3 regions of the Kitasatospora sp. NPDC004615 genome follow, and region 3 is predicted to be linked to each of the others. Evidence: predicted binding sites of a transcription regulator. Region 3 holds the regulator's gene; each other region holds the start of a gene.
The links. The regulator HrcA, encoded in region 3, represses chaperone genes, less so after heat shock. The targets are predictions, from matches to a motif close to TTNGCACTCNGNNNNNCNGAGTGCNAA.
Positions count from the first base shown of each region.

Region 1: the regulator HrcA is predicted to act here: its motif matches at 1,813-1,839, upstream of groL (chaperonin GroEL).
Region 2: the regulator HrcA is predicted to act here: its motif matches at 1,814-1,840, upstream of groES (co-chaperone GroES).

Region 1 covers NZ_JBIALQ010000002.1:844,726-847,978, forward strand. The annotation lists gene groL (chaperonin GroEL) at 34-1,656, opposite strand; gene ACFYS8_RS10650 (cold-shock protein) at 1,979-2,185, opposite strand; gene ACFYS8_RS10655 (MoaD/ThiS family protein) at 2,774-3,052, opposite strand; gene thrC (threonine synthase) at 3,085-3,253, opposite strand, start outside.
Region 2 covers NZ_JBIALQ010000007.1:305,529-308,781, forward strand. The annotation lists gene ACFYS8_RS25200 (polysaccharide deacetylase family protein) at 1-60, shown strand, start outside; gene ACFYS8_RS25205 (methyltransferase domain-containing protein) at 36-1,214, opposite strand; gene ACFYS8_RS25210 (hypothetical protein) at 1,390-1,725, opposite strand; gene groES (co-chaperone GroES) at 1,984-2,289, shown strand; gene groL (chaperonin GroEL) at 2,390-3,253, shown strand, end outside.
Region 3 covers NZ_JBIALQ010000006.1:122,823-126,075, reverse strand. The annotation lists gene dnaJ (molecular chaperone DnaJ) at 1-741, opposite strand, end outside; gene hrcA (heat-inducible transcriptional repressor HrcA) at 811-1,884, opposite strand; gene htpX (zinc metalloprotease HtpX) at 2,158-3,081, shown strand; gene ACFYS8_RS21680 (hypothetical protein) at 3,135-3,253, shown strand, end outside.

The DNA.
Region 1 (3,253 bases), on a different contig from region 3:
GTGAGACTGACCGATCCAACCGGTGAGGTCGGATCAGAAGTCCATGTCACCGCCCGGCATGCCGCCGCCGGCGGCCGCGGAGGCCTTCTCCGGCTTGTCGGCGATGACGGCCTCGGTGGTGAGGAACAGCGCCGCGATGGAGGCGGCGTTCTGCAGGGCGGAGCGGGTGACCTTGGCGGGGTCGATGATGCCGGAGGCGATCAGGTCGACGTACTCGTTGGTCGCGGCGTTCAGGCCGTGGCCGGCGGGCAGGTTGCGAACCTTCTCGACCACGACGCCGCCCTCGAGGCCGGCGTTGGTGGCGATCTGCTTGATCGGGGCCTCGAGCGCCACGCGGACGATGTTGGCACCGGTGGCCTCGTCGCCGTCCAGCTCCAGCTTCTCGAACGCGACACCGGCCTGCAGCAGGGCGACGCCACCACCGGCGACGATGCCCTCCTCGACGGCGGCCTTGGCGTTGCGCACCGCGTCCTCGATGCGGTGCTTGCGCTCCTTGAGCTCGACCTCGGTGGCCGCGCCGGCCTTGATGACGGCCACGCCGCCGGCCAGCTTGGCGAGGCGCTCCTGGAGCTTCTCGCGGTCGTAGTCCGAGTCGGAGTTCTCGATCTCGGCGCGGATCTGGTTGACGCGACCGGCAACCTGGTCGCTGTCGCCGCCACCGTCGACGATGGTGGTCTCGTCCTTGGTGATGACGACCTTGCGGGCGGTGCCCAGCAGGTCGACGCCGGCGTTCTCGAGCTTGAGGCCGACCTCCTCGGAGATCACGGTGCCGCCGGTCAGGATGGCGATGTCGCCCAGCATGGCCTTGCGGCGGTCGCCGAAGCCCGGGGCCTTGACGGCGACGGACTTGAAGGTGCCGCGGATCTTGTTCACGACCAGGGTCGACAGGGCCTCGCCCTCGACGTCCTCGGCGATGATGACGAGCGGCTTGCCGCTCTGCATGACCTTCTCCAGCAGCGGGAGCAGGTCCTTGACCGAGGAGATCTTGGAGTTGGCGATGAGGATGTACGGGTCCTCGAAGCTCGTCTCCATGCGCTCCAGGTCGGTGGCGAAGTAGGCGGAGATGTAGCCCTTGTCGAAGCGCATGCCCTCGGTGAGCTCGAGCTCCAGGCCGAAGGTGTTGCTCTCCTCGACGGTGATGACGCCTTCCTTGCCGACCTTGTCCATGGCCTCGGCGATGAGCTCGCCGATCTGGGTGTCGGCGGCCGAGATGGAGGCGGTGGAGGCGATCTGCTCCTTGGTCTCCACGTCCTTGGCCTGGGCCAGCAGCTGGTCGGAGACGGCGGCGACGGCCTTCTCGATACCGCGCTTCAGGGCCATCGGGTTGGCGCCGGCGGCGACGTTGCGCAGACCCTCGCGGACGAGCGCCTGGGCCAGCACGGTGGCGGTGGTGGTGCCGTCACCCGCGACGTCGTCGGTCTTCTTGGCGACCTCCTTGACGAGCTCGGCGCCGATCTTCTCGTACGGGTCCTCGAGCTCGATCTCCTTGGCGATGGAGACACCGTCGTTGGTGATGGTGGGGGCGCCCCACTTCTTCTCCAGAACGACGTTGCGACCCTTGGGGCCGAGCGTGACCTTCACGGCGTCGGCAAGCTGGTTCATGCCACGCTCAAGGCCGCGGCGGGCTTCCTCGTCAAAGGCGATGATCTTGGCCATTAGAAGTGGTCCTCCGGGACACGGTCGACTGCTCGGACCAAGGGGGTGCCCGCGACGGACGGCCCAGGAGAGCGGGGGTCTCGTCCCCTACCGCTTCCGGGGCCTCACCGGCCCGGTCCGTTGTCACTCTCACGCTGTGAGTGCTAACGCCAATGATTAGCACTCGGGGGTGTCGAGTGCAAGCCCATTCGCCGCGCTCCGACGCCCCTCCCGGGAAACCCGCAGGCAGGCCCGGGAACGCCGACAGGCCCGGACCCGGACGCGTCGCGCCGGGGCCGGACCTGCCGGGTCATAGCTGTGGTGTGTGCGGTCTACCGGGCCGTCAGGCGCCGGCGGCGCGGACCATGTCGGCCTGCGGACCCTTCTGACCCTGCGAGATCTCGAACTCGACCCGCTGGCCCTCTTCCAGGGTGCGGTAGCCGTCCATCTGGATCGCGCTGTAGTGGACGAACACGTCCGCTCCACCGTCGACCGCGATGAAGCCGTAGCCCTTCTCGGCGTTGAACCACTTGACGGTGCCCTGAGCCATTCCGAACTCCCCTTGTGCTGTGCTGGCCCTTCAGAGATCCGCGGGACGCGGACCCGGAGGTCTGGAAGGCCGGCCTGTGGGGACTCCCCCCCGCACGGCGCAGCCTCGTGTCGCGGCTGAATGTATCCGGATATGCGCCCTCTGCAACAGGCCCTAATTTCACGGAAAGTCCGTACCCCACACCGGATATGACGGGTCGAAAGGTATATGGCCCGACAATTGCCACCGGACATAACGGACGTGTCGCCGCAAATCGTCGAAAGAATTCTGACGGCGGCCTGACAGGTCGGGCGGTGAACGGTCCGGCGCATGTCTCAGAGCGCGGGACGGGACGGGGCCGGCGCGAGGTGCGGTGCGGGAAAAATCGAGGATTGGAACGGGCCGTGGCGGGGAACGGCTCCACCGGCACTCTACTCCCCCGCGAACGCGGGAATTCCAGCGACCCGCCAGGTCGGAATCACGGCTGCCCGCGCGCCCGGCCGATGTGCGAAGCCGCCGCCGGGCGGCTCGGAAATCGAATTCCGAGCCCGCGCCCGACGGCGGCGGAACGAATACGCGGGGCGGCCCCACCGGCCGCCCGGAGCTGCCTCAGCAGCCGCCGGCCACCGCCGGAATGATCGACACCGAGGCGCCGTCCTTGATCTCGGTCTCCAGGCCCTCGGCGAAGCGCACGTCGTCGTCGTTGACGTACACGTTCACGAAGCGGCGCAGCTTGCCGGTGTCGTCCAGCAGGCGGGCGGCGATGCCGGTGTGGTTCGCCTCCAGGTCGGCGATGACGGCGGCCAGGGTGGCGCCCTCGGCGGTCACCTCGGCGGCGCCGCCGGTGTAGGTGCGGAGGATGGTGGGGATGCGGACGGTGGCGCTCATGGGGGTGCTCCTAGAAGAAAGTCGTGGGGGGATCAGGCGGAGACGAGACCGGCGGCGCGGAAGGACTCCAGCGTCGGGCGGATCACGGCGGTCATGCCGGAGTCGGCGACCGCGTCGAGGGTCTTCAGGCCGTCGCCGGTGTTGATCGCGACGGTCTCCTTGCTCGGGTCGAGCTGCCCGGTCTCGACCAGCTTCTTCAGC
Region 2 (3,253 bases), on a different contig from region 3:
CAGGAACAGGGCTTCGCGGTCGCCCGCCTCGACGACTACATCGCCAAGCCCGTCGGCTGACCCAGCATCATCACCGGGCCGGCCTCGGTACGGGCGACGATCACCGTCACCGAGTTCGGCCCGGACGGCTTCAGCTGTCGCCGCAGCTCCTCCGGCACCACCGACGCCCCGCGCTTCTTGATCACCACGGTGCCGATCCGGCGTTCCTTCACCAGCGCCTTCAACTTCTTGACGTTGTACGGCAGTACGTCGGACAGCTCGTAGGCGTGCGCGTACGGCGTCGGGTGCAGCTCGTCCGAGGTGACGTACGCGATCATCGGGTCGATCAGCCGGCCGTTCGTCAACTCGGCCACCTCGGCGACCATCCGGCCCCGGATCACCGCGCCGTCCGGCTCGTACAGGTACCGGCCCACCGCGCCCACCGGCGGGTCCGGCAGCGCGCCGCCGGCCAGCGAGTGCGGGCCCGGCAGCACCGTCGCCCGGTACGGCTCGGCGGCCCCGGTGCCGAACCACAGCACCGCCTCCTTCACCTCGCCCCGGTCCGACACCCACTCCGCCTCGGCGCCCTCCGGCACCAGCTCGTGCGGGATCCCCGGCGCCACCTTCAACGCGCCGAACGGGGTGCGCCGGGCCGCCTCCACCGCCCAGGACAGCGGCGGCGAATACGCCTCCGGATCGAATACCCGCCCGCGCGAGGTGCGCCGCGCCGGGTCGGTGAACACCGCGTCGAAGCCGTCCGTGTCGATGTCCGCGACGTCCGCGCAGCGCACCTCCACCAGCTCCGCCACGCCCAGCGCCGCCGCGTTCGCCCGCGCCACCTCGCAGGTCAGCTCGTCGCGGTCCACCGCCAGCACCGCGATCCCGGCCCGGGCCAGCGCGATCGCGTCCCCGCCGATCCCGCAGCACAGGTCCGCCAACCGCTTCACCCCGAGCGCCGCGAACCGACCCGCCCGCCACTCGGCCACACTGCGCCGGGTCGCCTGCTCCACCCCGTTCTGGGTGAAGTACATCGACCGGGCGTCCGCCCCGAACTTCGCCTCCGCCCGCTGCCGCAACCGCGCCTGCTCGAACGCGGCCCGCACCAGCTCCGCTGGGTAATCCCGCCGCAGCCGGGTCGCCAGCGCCAGCTCCTGGTCCGCCGTGAACTCCCGCAACTCCGCCAGCAGCGCCTGCCCCTGCTCGGTCAGCAGCGCCCGGAACGACTCGATCTCCACACCACCATTGTCCCCGCCCCGCTCACCCCGTGATCACCCGCAGCGCGATCGCTGCCAGCGCCGTCAACCGGAGCGCATGCCGTACATCCCGCCGTGCGGACGGTCTTCGTCATGTGCCGATGCCGAACCTGGAGTCGGCGCCGTCGCCTGAGCGCCCGTGCACAACCCGGAAGGATCAGAGGCGCAGCACCGAGTGCGCCGCCACCGCCAGCAGCGGCCCCACCGTCAGCAGCGCCAGCGGTGCGATCCGCAGTCCCCGGCGGGCCGGCAGCACCAGGCCGGTCGCCAGCACCATGAGCGCGAGCAGCAGTCCCGACGCGGCCAGCATCAGCGAGAACGCCCCGAGCACCTGCCCCAGCGGGCCGAAGACCGAAGGGTCGGCGACCCACACGTAGCTGAACCTCGCCCAGGTCAGCATGCCCGGCAGCATGGCCAGCAGCGGCACTTCCGCGGCCACCATCCACACCGCGTGGAACGCGTCCTGCCCTGCGGGGCGTCGAGTCTTCGTCATGCGCCGATCCTGGCGCCCGGGCCGGCGCCGCCGCCTGAGTACCGGCACTCAATCGGGGGGTGTGGTGCCGACATCCGACACGGCGTCATTGGCACTCTGGTTGACTGAGTGCTAACGGCGACCTAAGGTCGTTCCTGGCACTCCCCCCAGGGGGAGTGCTAACGCGAAGATGCGTGCCTGACCCCCGCGACGGCAGCTGCGCACCCTCGCCCACCTACCTGATAGACAACCCCGTAATCTCCGAAGGGGAGCTCGGACGTGACCACCAGCAGCAAGGTTGCCATCAAGCCGCTCGAGGACCGCATTGTGGTCCAGCCGCTCGACGCCGAGACCACCACCGCCTCCGGCCTGGTGATCCCGGACACTGCCAAGGAGAAGCCCCAGGAGGGTGTCGTCCTGGCTGTCGGCCCGGGCCGCTTCGAGGACGGCCAGCGTCTGCCGCTCGACGTCGCCGTCGGTGACATCGTCCTGTACTCGAAGTACGGCGGCACCGAGGTGAAGTACCAGGGCGAGGAGTACCTCGTCCTCTCGGCTCGCGACGTTCTCGCCATCATCGAGAAGTAAGACGTCCCCAGCCCGCCCCGGATCCGTGTCAGCACTGACAGGGGCCCGGGGCGCGGTTGTTGCTCCACGTACGCAGACCACACCCTGAGGAAACGGGATCATGGCGAAGACCCTGCAGTTCAACGAGGATGCCCGCCGCTCGCTGGAGCGCGGCGTCAACAAGCTGGCCGACACCGTCAAGGTGACCATCGGCCCCAAGGGCCGCAACGTCGTCATCGACAAGAAGTTCGGCGCCCCCACCATCACCAACGACGGTGTGACCATCGCCCGCGAGGTCGAGCTCGACGACCCGTACGAGAACCTCGGCGCGCAGCTGGTCAAGGAGGTCGCCACCAAGACCAACGACGTCGCGGGTGACGGCACCACCACCGCCACCGTGCTGGCCCAGGCCCTGGTCAACGAGGGTCTGCGCAACGTCGCCGCCGGCGCCGGCCCGGCCGCCCTGAAGAAGGGCATCGACAAGGCTGTCGCCGCCGTCTCCGAGCACCTGCTGTCGGTCGCCCGCGAGATCGAGGGCAAGGACGACATCGCCGCCGTCGCCTCCCTCTCCGCGCAGGACACCCAGGTCGGCGAGCTGATCGCCGAGGCGATCGACAAGGTCGGCAAGGACGGTGTCATCACCGTCGAGGAGTCGAACACCTTCGGCGTCGAGCTCGAGTTCACCGAGGGCATGCAGTTCGACAAGGGCTACCTGTCGCCGTACTTCGTCACCGACGCGGAGCGCCAGGAAGCCGTCCTGGAGGACCCGTACATCCTGATCAACCAGGGCAAGATCTCCTCGATCCAGGAGCTCCTGCCGCTGCTGGAGAAGGTCCTGCAGGCCGGCGGCTCCCGCCCGCTGCTGATCATCGCCGAGGACGTCGACGGCGAGGCGCTGTCCACCCTGGTGGTCAACAAGATCCGCGGCACCTTCAACGCGGTCGCGGTCAAGGCCCCCGGCTTCGGTGACCGCCGCAAGGCCATC
Region 3 (3,253 bases):
GTCGCCGGCGGGGCCGCCGCCGGGGCCGACCTCGCCCTCGCCGGCCAGCTGGATCCGGGTGCCGTTGTCGACACCGGCGGGGATCTTCACCGTGAGGGTGCGGCGGGCCCGGACCCGGCCGTCGCCCGCGCACTCGGGGCACGGGGTCGGAACGACGGTGCCGAAGCCCTGGCACTGCGGGCAGGGCCGGGAGGTCATGACCTGGCCCAGGAAGGACCGGGTGACCTGGGAGACCTCGCCCTTGCCGCGACACATGTCACAGGTCTGCGCGGAGGTACCCGGCGCGGCGCCCTCGCCGTTACAGGTGGTGCAGGTGACGGCGGTGTCGACCTGGAGTTCCTTGGTGGTGCCGAACGCGGCCTCCTCCAGGGTGATCTCCAGTCGGATCATCGCGTCCTGCCCGCGGCGGGTGCGCGAACGCGGGCCGCGCTGGCCGGTCGCGGCGCCGAAGAAGGCGTCCATGATGTCGGAGAAGCCGAAGCCGGCCGCTCCGGCCCCGAAGCCGCCCGCACCGCCGCCGTTCGGCGACAGCGGGTCGCCGCCGAGGTCGTACACCTGACGCTTCTGCGGATCGGAGAGCACCTCGTAGGCGGCGTTGATCTCCTTGAACCGCTCCTGCGTCTTCGGGTCCGGGTTGACGTCCGGGTGCAGTTCACGGGCGAGGCGCCGAAACGCCTTCTTGATCTCGTCCTGCCCCGCGTCGCGTCGGACGCCGAGTACCGCGTAGTAGTCCGTGGCCACCAAATGCTCCGGTTTGTTCCGCCTCTAGAAGTGCTTGCGAGAACTGCGTGACGGTCTCACGCAGCCTTGTTATGACTCGTCCAGGATCTGGCCGACGTATCGCGCCACCGCTCGCACCGCCCCCATTGTGCCCGGGTAATCCATCCGGGTCGGACCGATCACACCCAGCTTTGCCACGCTCTGGTCGCCCGAACCGTAACCGACGGAGACCACCGACGTGGAATTCAGGCCTTCATAGGCGTTCTCGTGGCCGATCCGGACCGTCATCGCCGAGTCCCCGGTCTCACCCAGCAGGCGCAGCAGCACCACCTGCTCCTCCAGTGCCTCGAGCACCGGACGGATGGAGAGCGGGAAGTCGTGGTTGAACCGGGTCAGGTTGGCGGTGCCCGCCAGCATGATCCGTTCCTCGTTCTGTTCGGCGAGCGTTTCGAACAGCACGGTCAGCACGGTGCTGACCGAGGGCCGGTCGGCCAGTTCGAAACTGGCCGGCAGGTCCTCCAGGAGAGTCGGCACCTCGGGCAGCCGACAGCCGCCCGCCATGCCGTTCAGCCTGGCCCGCAGGTCTCCCAGCACGGTCTCGCCGACCGGGCCGGGGCAGTCCACCATCCGCTGCTCGACCCGGCCGGTGTTGGTGATCAGCACCAGCATCAGCTTGGTCGGGGTGAGCGAGACGAGTTCGATGTGCCGCACGGTGGAGCGGGTCAGCGACGGGTACTGGACCACCGCGACCTGCCGGGTCAGCTGCGCCAGCAGCCGCACCGTACGGGCCACCACGTCGTCCAGGTCGACCGCGCCCTCCAGGAAGTGCCGGATCGCCCGGCGCTCCGGGGGCGTCATCGGCTTCACCTCGGCGAGGCGGTCGACGAACAGCCGGTAGCCCTTGTCGGTGGGGATCCGGCCCGCGCTGGTGTGCGGCTGGTGGATGAACCCGTCGTCCTCCAGCGCGGCCATGTCGTTGCGCACCGTGGCCGGTGAGACGCCCAGGTTGTGGCGCTCCACCAGGGCCTTGGAGCCGACCGGCTCCTCGGTGCCCACGTAGTCCTGCACGATCGCGCGGAGCACGGCCAGCCGTCGCTCGTCCAACGGGCGCACGGACGGGCGCGTGTCGATCAGGCGGCCGTCGGGCTTGCCGTCGTCCGGCATGTGCACGCACCTCCGTCGTCGTCCGTTGAACCGGTGGTCGATCCTCTCTGGCACTCAACTGGGCAGAGTGCCAGAACCGTATCTGCCAGTGTACGGCCCGGGCCTGATGGCAGGAACGGTCCGCCGACGTGATCCTCGACCGAAAACCGGCGCCGACCGACTCCCGCGGGCCGACGCGACCGCATTCCCATCGGATTCCCATCGTTTCGGATGGTGCCTGCGGGCCCCGCCGGTGGCAGCATCGAAGGCGAAGACGGCGAAGGAGGAGCAGCGATGTCGGCCTCACGGCAGCACTCCCGGTTCACCCCCGACCGCGGCCTGACCGGCCGGATGGTCACCACCATGTTCTTGATCGGCCTGCTCTATGTCGGCTTCACCGGGTTGCTGATCGTGCTGCTGCGCGGTGCCTGGCCCCTGGTGGTGCTGATCTCCGGCGGCCTGTTCGTCGCCCAGTTCTGGTTCTCCGACAAGATCACCGAACGGGCGATGGGCGCCCACCCGGTCTCCCCCGAGGAGTTCCCGCAGCTGCACGGCGCGGTCGACCGGCTGTGCGCGCTCGCCGACATGCCCAAGCCGCGCGTCGCGGTCGCCCACAACGACATGCCCAACGCCTTCGCCACCGGCCGCAACCCGGACAACGCGGTGATCTGCGTGACCACCGGCCTGCTGCGCCGGCTGGAACCGGAGGAACTGGAGGGCGTCCTCGCCCACGAGCTCTCGCACGTCGCGCACCGCGACGTCGCGGTGATGACGGTGGCCGGATTCCTCGGCGTGCTGGCCGGCGCGATGACCCGGATCGCGCTGTACGGCGGAATGATGGGCGGCGGCAACCGGAACAGCAACGACTCCAACGCCGCGATCGCGATGATCATCGTCCCGCTGGTCTCGATGGTGGTGTACGCGATCAGCTTCCTGCTCACCCGGCTGCTCTCCCGCTACCGCGAGCTCGCCGCCGACCGGGCCGCCGCCCAGCTGACCGGGCGCCCCAGCGCACTGGCCTCCGCGCTGACCAAGGTGACCGGGCAGATCGCCGCCATCCCGACCGAGGACCTGCGCAAGGCCCAGCCGTACAACGCCTTCTACTTCGCGCCCGCGCTGAGCGCCAAGGAGACCGCCGCGCAGCTGTTCTCCACCCACCCGTCGCTGGAGCAGCGGCTCGCACAGCTGTCGAAGATCTCCTCCCAGCTCGGGCAGTGACCGCCTTGCCCGGGCAGTGACCGCCTTCCACCCTTGATCAAGGAGCTCGCCCCGTGGGATTCCTGGACGCCCTGTTCGGGCGCAGCAAGCCCGTGAAGCCGGACCTCGACCAGCTGTTCGGCATCCCGTCGGCCGCGCTCACCCTGCAGGCCGCCACCGGCTTCCTCCCCAC